3 regions of the Robertmurraya sp. FSL R5-0851 genome follow, and region 1 is predicted to be linked to each of the others. Evidence: riboswitches for the same ligand, from Rfam matches in the RefSeq annotation. Region 1 holds a riboswitch; each other region holds the start of a gene.

Region 1 (4,579 bases):
TAGGTGCACAAGCTGTTTTGTACAATGTTCAGTTCCTCCTTCATTATGATGATGATTTACCATCGTTAATCTGTGAGCCTAATCAGTTGAAAAAGGTTTTTATAAATATGATTAAAAATGGAATAGAAGTTATGCCGAGCGGTGGATTTATCACGATTACAATGAATCAAACTACAGATAATCGGATCCATATTTCGATAAAGGATGAGGGTTATGGTATTCCAGAGGAAAAGTTAAAGAAACTTGGTCAGCCATTCTATACGACAAAGGAGAGGGGAACAGGCCTAGGTCTAATGGTTTCTTATCGGATTATAGAGGAGCATGAGGGTACGATTAAAGTCGAAAGTGAAGTTGGAAAAGGGACGGTATTTCATGTGTATTTACCAGTCGGAAAATAAAGGTGGAGTCATGTATGAACAGATTGTATGGAACGGTTGAATCGGAGTTAGGGACCATTTATATAGTAGTTGAAGATGGACTGGTATCGGCCGTTCATATTGGAGTTGAAGATTTTAAGAGGCGTGAAAGAGTTCACCAGCCGATTTTTTCACTTGATAATGAACTGGTAAAAGAAGCAGTGCAGCAAATGAAGGACTATTTTTCAAAGAGAAGACAGGACTTTGATTTGCCACTTCAGTTGGAAGGTACTGAGTTTCAACAATCTGTTTGGAACGTCCTCCACTCGATTCCATTTGGAACAACTTACAGCTATCAAGAAGTAGCAGAAAAGATAGGAAATAGTAAGGCGGTTCGTGCAATCGGACAGGCGAATAAAGCAAATCGTCTTCCTATTATTATTCCATGCCATAGAGTAATAGGGAAAAATCAGAAGCTGACAGGTTATGCAGGAACACGTACAGATATAAAGGAAAAGCTCCTTACATTAGAAGGAGCTGGCTTTAAACGATAGTAAGATTACGAGTAGAGAATCATTCTACTCGTATTTTTTTGTTTGTAAAAATGTAACTAACTCTTCAATGGATGTGAATTCATTGCGCTTGAGAATTAATTCTCTACCTAACGCTAATGATTTTTCCTTCGCTGCAATTCGTTCCTTTTCATCTGGAAGACCATCCAAGTCTGCTACATGGGCAAGACCGATTGTTCTTCTTATTAGTTCGCATCCAGCAAAACCAACTGCATCCTGAAAGTATTTTTGTAGAGTAGAAGAAAGGAAACCGTCAATACGAGCAAATGGTTCTAAATTGTCATGTTCCCATAGGATTGAAAATTGATTTTGATACACATTCCAAAATGTTCTTACCTGTGAGTATATCGAATCGGATTTTTCTTCGAAGGCAATTGCTTGGAACAATAAATTGGCAATGACTTGACCAATATCAAAACCTACAGGACCAAAGTATGCAAATTCTGGGTCAATTACTTTTGTTTCTTCCTTCGAAACAAATAAGCTGCCTGTATGAAGATCACCATGTAAAAGTGCTTCCGCTTCCGTTAAGAAGCTTTTTCTCAGTAAGGCTACCTGAAGTTTTAACTCTGTATCCTTCCATAGTTTTTCAACGGTTGAAGTGAGCTGTGGTTCAAAATCATTGGTCTCTGCATCAAAGTAAGGATCGGAGAAAATTAGGTCCTCAGTAATTTTACATAATTCTGGGTTGATAAATTTTCCAACAAGCTCTTTCTTTTGTCCCTTATCCACCCCGAACTCTGATGTGAAAAAGGTTGTATTGGCTAAGTATGTGCCAAGATGACTTGCAAGCAGGGGATATTCGTTTCCGTCAATTAACCCTTTTCTAGAGATAGTCAAATGTGATAAATCTTCCATAATCGTAATAGCTAATACTTCATTCGTATAATACACGTCAGGCACGAATTCTGGAGCATGCTTTTTAAATAGTTTTAATGCTTCTGCTTCAATAGTGGCACGTTTTAAAGTGAGTGGCCATGACTCACCTACTACTTTTGCATATGGAAGAGCTTGTTTTATGATGATGCCTTTTCCATCTTGATCTTTAATATGAAAAACTAAATTTAAATTGCCATCTCCTATTTCTGTACACGATAGAGTACTATTTTCGGAGAATAAATTTCTCTCTTTTGCTAATAAGATGGCTGTTTCTTCTGTTAATGGTTGATAAGTTTCTTGTATTACTGTTGACATAATGATTATCCTCCTATTGCATAAAAAAACCTCTTTCTACTAGAAAGAGGTTTGAGGCTTTAGTCAACAAACCTCTTATCTACCAGAAAGGAAATTTCTTTCTGTTGGAATTAGCACCGTGCCTTACGGATTTATCCGGCGCTAAATTGATAGCGCCCCATTTCACAATGGAATTACGGTCGGTTGCTGGGCTTCATCGGGCCAAATCCCTCTGCCTACTCTTGATAAGAGATGTAATTTTCAGTTAATATTCACTGATCAGAATCATATCAGCATAGTGTTAAAGTTGTCAACAGTTTTTAATATAAGTCTGTCCGACGGTCTGAAAATATCGGAATCGTGTTGCGGACTTTCTTTACTTCTGCCAAATCGATTTGACCAGTTACAATAGATTCAAGTTCGTCTCCCTCAGCAATTACTTCTCCCCAAGGATTAATAATCAATGAATGCCCAGCAAACACATTGTCGGGATCTGAGCCTGAACGATTGCATGCTATGACAAAGCATTGATTTTCAATCGCTCTAGCAATTAATAAAGATCTCCAATGGTTCAATCGAGGGAGAGGCCACTCAGCAACAACAACGATGGTTTCCGCTCCTTCTGTCGTATGAGCACGAATCCATTCAGGAAAGCGAATATCATAGCATATGAATCCTGCAAATAAATACTTGTCTAGAGCAAATATCCCGTTTGTACTGCCTGATTGAAGATGTTCATGCTCATTCATTAGCTTAAAAAGATGCGCTTTACTGTATGTGGAAACAAGTTCTCCTTCGTTACTAATGACCAGCATGGTGTTGTATACACCGTTATTTTCTTGAGAAGCAACAGATCCACCAACTATGTGCACATGATGTTTTTTAGCTAATTTCTGCAAAAATTCAATGCTCTTTTTTGCTTCTAAGTCAGCAAGAACATCGAGGCGAGTTAAATCATAGCCTGTGGTCCATAGCTCTGGAAGAATGACTAAATCAGGTTTTTCAGCCATTGCTAACTCTATTAATCTTTCCGCTTTTTGAAAGTTTTCTTCTACATTCCCAAAGCTTATATCCATCTGAATACATGAAACTCTCATAAGAAACCACCTTTTCTAAAAAATATTAGTAAAAATACTTTACAAGTTGTCATTTACGATATACATTTGTGACTAGTTTTTCAATATAAAAATTGCCAATTACCCGAATATTTAAAGTAGGTGGAAAAAAGATGATATATCCTCAATCAAAATTATTAAAAAGCTTACCTAAACAATTCTTTGCTTCACTTGTTGCTAAAGTAAATAAGCAAATCAGTGATGGCCATGATGTGATAAACCTGGGACAGGGAAACCCTGATCAACCGACAGCAACACATATCGTAAAAGCCCTGCAAGTGGCAGCAGAGAATCCGAATAATCACAAATACTCTCCTTTTCAAGGCTTTGCATCATTAAAAGAAGCTGCTGCGACCTTTTATAAAAGAGAATATAACGTAGATATCAATCCTGAGAAAGAAGTTGCCATTCTTTTCGGAGGAAAAGCTGGGCTTGTTGAAATCCCACAATGTTTATTAAACCCAGGTGAACATGTTCTCGTCCCGGATCCGGGCTATCCAGACTATTGGTCAGGGGTAGCACTTGCACAAGCAGAAATGATTACAATGCCCTTGAAAGAGGAAAATCATTTTCTTCCCGATTATACGGCTCTTTCAGATAGCGAGCTTGAAAAAGCGAAGCTTATGTTCTTAAATTATCCGAATAACCCGACAGGCGCAATAGCAAACGCTGAATTTTTTGAAGATACGGTTGCACTAGCTAAAGAACACGAGATTTGTGTTGTACATGATTTTGCATACGGAGCGATAGGCTTTAATGGTCATAAACCGATTAGTTTTCTTGAAACAGAAGGTGCAAAAGACGTGGGAATTGAAATATATACTTTATCGAAGACGTATAACATGGCTGGTTGGAGAGTAGGCTTTGCCGTTGGCAATGAGAGTGTCATTTCAGCTCTTAATTTGTTGCAAGACCATTTATATGTAAGTCTTTTTGGAGCTGTCCAAGAGGCGGCAGTGGCAGCATTAACAGATTCTCAAAGTTGTGTACGTGAGTTAAATGCATTGTACGAATCTAGAAGAAACGTGTTTATCGGAGGACTTCAAGAATTAGGTTGGAATGTCGAAGCACCGGAGGGTTCATTTTTTGCATGGCTGAAGGTTCCTAATGGTTATACATCTGAGCAATTTTCAGATTTATTACTAGAAAAAGCACATATTGCAGTTGCCCCTGGAATTGGATTTGGAAACTGGGGAGAGGGTTATGTTCGAGTGGGGTTACTAACTTCGGAAGCTCGTTTGCAAGAAGCGGTTGAAAGAATTTCAAAGCTCCAAATTTTTAGTTAATGTATTGACAGTCGAATTAAATTCTGGAATAATCAAAATCAATTGAAAGTATAAACAATAATACCATAATGAAAACA
Region 2 (4,579 bases), 1.4 Mb from region 1:
AAGAATTTCAGTAGAATAATGGTCTGGTGGTGACAATTCGGGCATTTTGTTATAAACATGGAATGTCAAAACATCCTTTAACGTTTCCCCATCGATGTCCACATCCACAAAGGTAGGGCGATACCATCCTCCATAAAACCCCTCTCTCACAAATAAATAATCAACCCCTTCATATGGAGTTAAGTAAACTAATCCCTCGGTTTCACCACCATCTTCCACAATATCTGCTCTTCCTCCATCACTTACTCTGAAAAGGTATTTCATAGAGTATCCCTTTAAAACGGCAGCACCGACGAGGTTTTTAAAACAGTGATCCACGCCCGCCTTTCGGAATCGCTCATCATCCATACATGATCCATACGCAAAGTAGTATACTTGTTCAGGAGGATTTTCCATGAATCTATGTAATTTCCAATCTCCATGTGTGATTTTTTCGTTCTTGCTGGATTCATCCACATTCACATACACAAGCGCACCTTTAGTGCCTTTATCCGTATGAACAGTAACATTTGTTCTGTCATACAAATTAGACTCTCTCCCCTCTTCAAAATCCTCCAATGCGTCAAGGAGAGGTAAAAGATTTTTACTAACTTCATATAACTCACCATGCACCTTACCGGAATTATTTAGTTCTAGAGTAGGATAACCGTTACCTGTATCAAAAAGCTCACCATTAACCCATGCCTGTTCAGCTATGCACGTAGCTTCCCTGATTAATCCGTGATTCGTTTCATGTTTGCGTAAAGTTCCATAAACAAAAAGTGTGATCGTATCCATCCTTCTCCCCCATCATACAAACTATTTACCATATTTTATCATGAAAAAAATCATTACGTGAAAATCCTGTAACAGAATATTAATAATTTTATGGCAAAAAATATGGAGTTTTGGGTTTTCAAATGGATTGAAACCCGATACAATTATAAAAAGCTAGAAAATTCAGTCCATTTTAAGGAGGCTTTTAAATGAAGATTATGAGTAATGAAATGTTAGTTGTCTCGTATCGGAATGCATTGAAGTCAGGTGAAAATAAAGAATGGGCGAAGTTTTTGAAGAAGGAAATTGAGAAAAGAAACTTAAAACCGACAATTAAATCGTAGGACACAACCACCGGCTTCTATAAGCTGGTGGTTTTATGTATTGTACAAAATAAAGAAGACGGGGTTTCCCCGTCTATAACTGATTGATCATATTTAAGTACAGTTGTTGCGGGGGTTGACTGGAGAGTCGTTTCTCCTTTTGAGCTGATTCATTTATTTCTCTCATTTCAAGAGGAAAATCCACGTGACCACCTACAAAATAACCTTGAAGACTCTCACCTAAAATAAATAATTCAATTCCATCTTCGGTAACAAAAAAGGTGTCTTCATTCAACATATACCGATGATGACATCTGCTTTTCGTTTGCATGAATTTCCCTCCACTTTTTGTTCTCAAACCCATTATATATTAAATGTTCTGAATATTCATATAGTAAATTTTAGGAAATTGCGAAGAATATTGTCGTAAATTTGTAAAAAAGATTGACACTTAGCAATTTACTGTAGTAAAGTTAGAAAAAATTAAATGTTTTGATTTCTTATCAAGAGAGGTCGAGGGTCTGGCCCTATGAAGCCTCAGCAACCATCAATTTTTTGAAAAGGTGCTAATTCCAGCAAGTATTTTACTTGGAAGATAAGAAGAATGGCTCATGTTGATAACAAAGTCTTCTTCTTAGAGAGAAGACTTTTTTTTATTATTAGGATGTTGGGAGAGACTAGAATGTACAAAAATGAAACTAAGGTAGCGCAGATCGGGAACAGAAGTGAAACTCAAACGGGAACAGTAAATCCACCTGTTTACTTTTCGACAGCTTATCGACACGAAGGAATTGGCCAATCAACAGGCTTTGATTATATTCGCACAGGCAATCCAACAAGAAAACTTGTAGAGGCGGCAATTGCTGATTTAGAAGGCGGTGATCAAGGATTTGCCTGTAGTTCTGGAATGGCTGCTATCACTACGATTCTTGCAATCTTTGAATCTGGTGATGAATGGATCGTATCAAGGGACTTATACGGTGGAACCTATCGAATCTTAGAACAAGGCTTTAAAAAATGGGGACTTACGAGTACGTATGTACAAACTCATGACGTAAGCATTATCGAACAAGCCATTACTGAGAAAACAAAAGCTATCTTCATTGAAACACCAACCAATCCATTGATGGAAGAAACGGATATTCAAGCGGTTGCTGAGCTAGCGAAAAAATATAATATTTTATTAATTGTCGACAATACATTTTATACTCCATTACTTCAAAGACCGATCGAGCTTGGAGCTGACATTGTCATTCATAGCGCTACCAAATACTTAGGTGGGCATAATGATGTGCTAGCTGGCTTGATCGTTGGAAAAGGAAAAGAAGTTTGTGAACAGCTTGGATTCCACCACAACTCTATTGGAGCAGTTTTAAGTCCGTTTGACTCTTGGCTCCTTATTCGTGGGATGAAGACTTTAGCGCTTAGAATGAAACAGCATGAAACAAATGCAAGAGAGCTTGCAAGCTTTTTAAAGACTCATGAAAACGTGGTAGATGTTCTTTACCCTGGCCGTGGCGGAATGCTTTCCTTCCGAATTAAAAAAGAAGAGTGGGTTAATTCATTCTTACAAAATCTCAACCTTATTACGTTTGCTGAAAGTCTTGGGGGTGTAGAAAGCTTCATTACATACCCAGCTACACAGACACATGCGGATATTCCGGAAGAAGTTCGTTTTTCAATTGGCGTTTGTAATCGCCTGCTTCGTTTCTCTGTCGGAATCGAGGACGTGGAGGATTTAATTAAAGATATTGACCAAGCTCTTACTCGTTTAAGTTCGGAGGCATAAAAAATGACAATAGAACACAATTTTTCATTTGAAACAAAACTACTTCATAATGAACATAAATATGATCCTACTAACGGTGCTGTATCCGTTCCTATTCAACATGCATCCACCTTTCATCAGCACAGCGTCGATGAGTTTGGAAAATACGACTATGGTCGAAGCGCGAATCCAACTCGTGAAGCATTTGAAACAGTCATTGCTAACCTTGAAGAAGGTACAAACGGATATGCCTTTTCATCAGGTATGGCAGCCATTTCGACTGCTTTTCTTCTTCTCTCTCAAGGAGACCATGTAGTGATTACGGAAGACGTGTATGGTGGGACATACAGAATGGTAACGGAAGTCCTTTCACGTTTTGGAATTGAGCACACTTTTGTTGATATGACAGATCTTACAGCCGTAAAACAAGCGATTCGTCCGAATACGAAGGTTTTTTATGTAGAAACACCTTCCAATCCCCTTTTAAAGGTGACAGATATTCGAGCCATCAGTGACATTGCGAAAAGTGTTGGAGCTTTAACCTTTGTTGACAATACATTTTTAACACCTGCTCTACAAAAGCCATTACTTCTTGGTGCGGATGTGGTGCTTCATAGTGCCACGAAGTTTCTTTCTGGACATAGTGATGTAGTTGCTGGTGCGATTGTTGTAAACGATTCTGACCTTGCTAAACAGATTGGATTTTTGCAAAATTCTTTTGGCGCTGTTTTAGGTGTTCAAGATGCTTGGTTAGTTTTACGAGGAATTAAGACACTATCGGTTAGGATGAATTTTTCCATAAAATCTGCCTTACAAATAGCCAACTTCCTACAGAACCATCCTTCTGTGAAAAAAGTTTACTACCCTGGACTTACTGACCATCCACAGTACGAAATACAAAAAGAACAATCAGAAGGTGCCGGAGCCGTTCTTTCGTTTGAACTTGAAAGTGAAGAAGCCGTAAAACAATTCGTTGAATTAACAGAGATTCCCGTATTTGCTGTTAGTTTAGGCGCTGTTGAATCGATCCTCTCTTACCCAGCGAAAATGTCACATGCGGCAATGCCGATTGAGCAACGCTTAAAAAGAGGAATCAGTCAAAGTCTCCTTCGCCTTTCTGTTGGATTGGAACATCCAGATGATATCATCAAGGATTTTTCTGCGGCACTTGAAACAATAGCAGCCAAAAATCAAGGAGAGATAGTAAGATGAACCTCTTAAATAAACTGAAAAAAGACATTGTCATTGGTGATGGTGCAATGGGTACCCTTCTCTACTCTTATGGAACGGACAGTTGTTTTGAAGAGTTAAACTTGTCGCATCCGGATGATATTTTAAACATTCATAAAGCCTACCTGCGTGCAGGAGCGGATGTTATTCAAACAAATACCTATGCTGCCAACTCCTTAAAACTGCAAAGATATGGACTGGAAGATTCTGTTGATAAAATTAATCGAGCTGCTGTAAAAATTGCAAAACAAGCCATTACAAATGAGAGCTTTGTTGTAGGTACGATTGGTGGGAACCGCGGAATCCGCCCGAACTCCTTCTCTATAGAGGAAATTGTCCAAAGCTTCTCACAGCAGTTACATTACCTATTGGACGAAGACATTGATGGTCTGTTACTTGAAACCTACTACGACTTTGATGAAATGGAAGCGGTCCTTCCATATGCAAGAAAGGAAACAAATTTACCTATAATTGCTCAAGTTTCCATGCAGGTCCCTGGTAT
Region 3 (4,579 bases), 2.6 Mb from region 1:
GTTAGAAACGCTTGGTGTACATGGTGGATTAAGCCCAGATCCTGTTACAGGAGCTAGAGCGGTACCAATTTATCAAAATAATGCTTATCAATTTAAAGACACAGAGCATGCGGCTAATCTGTTTGCACTTGCTGAGCCTGGATATATTTATACACGTATTCATAATCCAACGACTACGGTATTCGAAGAAAGAGTGGCCCTATTAGAAGGTGGAGTCGGAGCGCTTGCCGTTTCGAGTGGAATGGCAGCAATTACACTGGCCATACTCAACTTGGCAGAAGCAGGAGATGAAATTGTTGCGGCTTCAAATTTATATGGTGGTACATATAATTTATTTGCAGTAACTCTCCCTAAATATGGGATTCAAGTGAAGTTTGTGGATTCAACTAATCCAGAGAACTTTAAACAAGCTATTACAGATAAAACAAAGGCGGTATTTGCCGAGACCATCGGAAACCCAAGTTTGCGTATTTTGGATATCGAAAAGGTTACAAAGATTGCACATGATGCAGGTATTCCGCTTGTAATCGATAATACCTTTGCGACTCCTTATTTATGCCGACCAATCGAACATGGTGCAGATATTGTCATTCATTCGGCAACCAAGTGGTTATTAGGGAATGGGACTACTCTTGGTGGTATCATCGTGGATGGCGGAAAGTTTGATTGGAATTCGTCTAAATTCCCTGGTTTTACAACTCCTGATGCAAGTTATCATGATATTGTATATAGTGAGGCAATTGGTGCTGCAGCTTATATTGTAAAAGCTAGAGTGCAATTGCTTCGTGATTTAGGTCCAGCATTAAGCCCTCAAAATGCCTTTCAATTCACACTTGGTCTAGAAACTTTGCACGTGAGAATGAAGGAGCACGTGGCAAATACTGAAAAGGTAGTAGAGTATTTAGAGGCGCATCCAGGTGTTAATTGGGTGATGTATCCCGGAAATCAAAAGCATCCAGACTTTGAGCTTGCGAAGAAATACTTACCTAAAGGAGCAGGTTCTATCGTTGTCTTTGGAATTGACGGAGGCCGTGCGTCAGGAGCAACGTTTATAAATAGTCTAAAGCTTTGGGCACATGTTGCTAATGTTGGCGATGCAAAAAGCTTAGTTATTCATCCTGCAAGCACTACTCATCAACAGCTAGACACAGAGCGGTTAAAAGCGGCAGGAGTTCCAGAGGATTTAATTCGTCTATCGATTGGAATTGAAAATGTGGAGGATTTAATTGAAGACTTAGAGCAAGCGATTACATTGGCAACAGGGAAAACCTCACTTACAAGCAATGTGTAATCAATAAGATTTTTGTCGAATTTTATCGTTGACACTCCAATTTATCCATGATACGATATCACTCGTGATTAAGACTACAACGTAAAAGTTCATATAGATTGATAAGCTCTTATCAAGAGAGGTGGAGGGATGTGCCCTATGAAGCCCGGCAACCGTCAAATTATTGAAATGGTGCCAATTCACACAAAGCGTATTGCTTTGATAGATGAGAGAAAGGTGACTGTTTCTGCCTTTCTGCTCATGCAGGAAGGTTTTTTTTGTTCATATAGAAAGCTCTCATTCGAATAGGAATGGTGCGGATGATAGAACCTAAGTTATAATGAAGCTTTCTTGATGCATGATACCATGTAGTTTTATCAGAATAATCGGAAATGGAAGGAGGAGAAACCTTTGATCTCGATAAAAGATGTGAAAAAGATTTATTCTTCAAGACAAGGAAAAGTAACGGCTGTTGATAATGTAAACCTAGAAATTACTGAAGGAGAGATCTTTGGGGTAATCGGTTATAGTGGAGCAGGAAAAAGTACGCTTATTCGTATGCTCAACGGGTTAGAAATTCCTACGGTGGGATCTGTTATCGTAGCAAATAATGAAGTATCGAAAATTAAAGGTAGTAGCCTTCGAAAAGCTAGACAGGAAATAAGCATGATTTTCCAACATTTTAATCTGTTATGGTCTCGTACCGTTAGAGAAAATATTGCATTTCCACTTGAAATTGCAGGAGTTCCTAAAGCTCAAAGAATGAAAAGAGTGGACGAGCTTATTCGTTTAGTTGGATTAGAAGGAAGAGAAGACGCTTACCCATCTCAATTGAGTGGAGGGCAAAAACAAAGAGTAGGAATTGCAAGAGCACTTGCTAATAATCCAAAGGTTCTTCTTTGTGATGAGGCAACATCTGCACTTGATCCGCAAACAACCGATTCGATTCTAGAGCTATTAGTTGATATTAATAAGCGTTTAGGATTAACCATTGTCCTTATCACACATGAAATGCACGTAATCCGAAAGATTTGTCATCGTGTAGCTGTGATGGAAGGTGGAAAGGTCGTTGAACTCGGTCCTGTTCTTGATGTATTTAAGAACCCTAAGGAAGAAATTACGAAACGATTTGTTCAGCAGGTAACAGAGCCTGAAGAAACGAAGGAAACGATTGAACATTTATTAGAACTTTACCCGCACGGTACGGTTGTTCAATTAGGCTTTGTTGGAGAAGCAGCAGAGCAACCGCTGATTACCAATCTTATTCGTCATTACCATGTGACTGTTAATATCCTGCAAGGGAAAATATCACAAACACAAAATGGATCTTACGGAACGCTTTTCATCCACTTAGATGGGGAAAAAGAAGAGCTTTCAAAGGCCATTGCGTATATCGAGTCACAACAGGTTGGAGTGGAGGTGATTTCGAATGCTTGAGACACTTTTACCAAACGTAAACTGGGAAAAAATGATTGAGGCAACGAATGAAACTCTTTATATGACAGCTATATCAGTTGTTATTACATTTGTTCTTGGATTAATTTTAGGACTTTTATTATTTTTAACAGCTAAGGGTAATATTTGGGAAAATGCAATTGTAAATAAAGTGATCAGTTCTGTAGTGAACGTCTTCCGCTCGATTCCCTTTATTATATTGATCGTTCTTCTTATCCCTTTTACAAAGCTTATACTAGATACGATGATTGGTGAAAATGCAGCTTTACCGGCATTAATTATAGGTGCGGCTCCGTTTTACGCGAGAATGGTGGAAATCGGATTGCGTGAGATTGATAAAGGAGTTATTGAAGCGGCTAAATCCATGGGAGCTAAAACAAGCACGATTATCTTTAAGGTGCTTATTCCTGAATCACTGCCAGCTTTAGTATCTGGTATTACGGTTACGGCTATTGCTTTGGTGAGTTATACAGCAATGGCTGGTGTGATTGGTGCGGGTGGTTTAGGTAACCTTGCGTATTTGGAAGGGTTCCAAAGAAGTCGTAGCGACGTCACCTTGGTAGCAACAGTCATCATTTTAATTATTGTGTTTATTATCCAATTTATTGGAGATTCTATAACATCAAAACTAGACAAAAGATAGGAGAGAGACAAAAATGAAGAAATTTTTAAGCTTATTTTTATCATTAGCAGTTGCTTTAGTTCTTGCAGCTTGCGGTACAGCAAAAGAAGATGAGTCTAACGCTGGTGAAGGCGAAGAAGCAGCAGAAACTACTGAGTTAGTAGTTGGAGCTTCTAACGTACCACATGCGGAAATTTTAGAAGAAGCAAAGTCACTTTTAGCGGAAAAAGGAATTGAATTAAAGATTGAAACATTCCAAGATTATATCCTACCTAACCAAGCGTTAGAGTCTGGTGATCTTGATGCAAACTATTTCCAACATATTCCTTACCTTGAGTCTCAAATGGCTGAACATGGTTATGATTTTGCTAATGCGGGTGGAATCCATATCGAACCAATGGGTGTGTACTCTAAAAAGTACAAGAGCTTAGAAGAGCTTCCAGAAGGAGCACATATCATCATGAGCAGCTCCGTTGCAGACCACGGTCGTATTTTAACTATGCTTGAAAAAGAGGGATTAATCACTCTTAAAGAAGGCGTTAATAACGTAGAAGCAACAGTTGAAGATATCGCAGAAAATCCTAAAAATCTTCACTTTGACACAGAGTACGAAGCATCATTATTACCACAAATCTTTAACAATGATGAAGGTGATGCAGTACTTATCAACTCGAACTATGCGATCGATGCAGGTCTAAACCCAATTGAAGATTCAATTGCAATCGAAGACAAAGAGTCTCCGTACGTGAACGTAATCGCGGTTCGTAAAGGTGACGAAAACTCTGAAGCAATCAAAGCTTTAGTCGAAGTACTACACTCACAAGAAATCCAAGACTTTATCCTTGAAAAATACGAAGGTGCTGTAGTACCAGTATCTGAATAATAGAAAAAACAGGTGTCTCTTATAGGGGCATCTGTTTTTTTGTGTAATAATTTGTTTCAATTCAAGGATACTAACATATGTGATACTACATAACTTAAAGACTGGAGTGGGACAAATGGATCAAGGATTTATTGCAAGAAATCCGAGTGAAGAAGCTCTACATGATTATAAACAAGGTCTTGGTGCGTTTACTCAAAAAATGCCAGATATCGCTAGCCATTTTAATGCATTCACAGAAGCATGCTTCAAAGAGGGAGTCTTAACTCAAAAACAAAAGCAACTAATTGCTCTGGGAATTAGCCTGTATTCTCAGGATGAATATTGCATCATCTACCATGTGAAAGGATGC

The links. A riboswitch is a leader RNA that binds a small molecule or an ion and turns the genes downstream of it on or off. The one in region 1 is predicted to bind S-adenosylmethionine.
Region 2: another riboswitch for S-adenosylmethionine. It lies ahead of MKX65_RS14085 (methionine biosynthesis PLP-dependent protein); the one in region 1 lies ahead of mtnK (S-methyl-5-thioribose kinase).
Region 3: another riboswitch for S-adenosylmethionine. It lies ahead of MKX65_RS20240 (methionine ABC transporter ATP-binding protein); the one in region 1 lies ahead of mtnK (S-methyl-5-thioribose kinase).

What each region holds. Positions count from the first base shown of each region.
Region 1 is NZ_JBBOOE010000001.1:1,358,656-1,363,234, forward strand. It holds partial or broken gene MKX65_RS07065 (ATP-binding protein) at 1-398, shown strand, start outside; gene MKX65_RS07070 (methylated-DNA--[protein]-cysteine S-methyltransferase) at 413-910, shown strand; gene mtnK (S-methyl-5-thioribose kinase) at 935-2,122, opposite strand; SAM riboswitch class I at 2,195-2,353, opposite strand; gene MKX65_RS07080 (nitrilase-related carbon-nitrogen hydrolase) at 2,422-3,198, opposite strand; gene MKX65_RS07085 (pyridoxal phosphate-dependent aminotransferase) at 3,330-4,502, shown strand.
Region 2 is NZ_JBBOOE010000001.1:2,745,421-2,749,999, forward strand. It holds gene MKX65_RS14070 (gamma-glutamylcyclotransferase) at 1-777, opposite strand, end outside; gene sda (sporulation histidine kinase inhibitor Sda) at 966-1,100, shown strand; gene MKX65_RS14080 (hypothetical protein) at 1,174-1,410, opposite strand; SAM riboswitch class I at 1,577-1,681, shown strand; gene MKX65_RS14085 (methionine biosynthesis PLP-dependent protein) at 1,762-2,868, shown strand; gene metC (cystathionine beta-lyase) at 2,872-4,059, shown strand; gene MKX65_RS14095 (bifunctional homocysteine S-methyltransferase/methylenetetrahydrofolate reductase) at 4,056-4,579, shown strand, end outside.
Region 3 is NZ_JBBOOE010000001.1:3,940,700-3,945,278, reverse strand. It holds gene MKX65_RS20245 (aminotransferase class I/II-fold pyridoxal phosphate-dependent enzyme) at 1-1,291, shown strand, start outside; SAM riboswitch class I at 1,398-1,503, shown strand; gene MKX65_RS20240 (methionine ABC transporter ATP-binding protein) at 1,682-2,707, shown strand; gene MKX65_RS20235 (ABC transporter permease subunit) at 2,700-3,368, shown strand; gene MKX65_RS20230 (MetQ/NlpA family ABC transporter substrate-binding protein) at 3,382-4,230, shown strand; gene MKX65_RS20225 (carboxymuconolactone decarboxylase family protein) at 4,346-4,579, shown strand, end outside.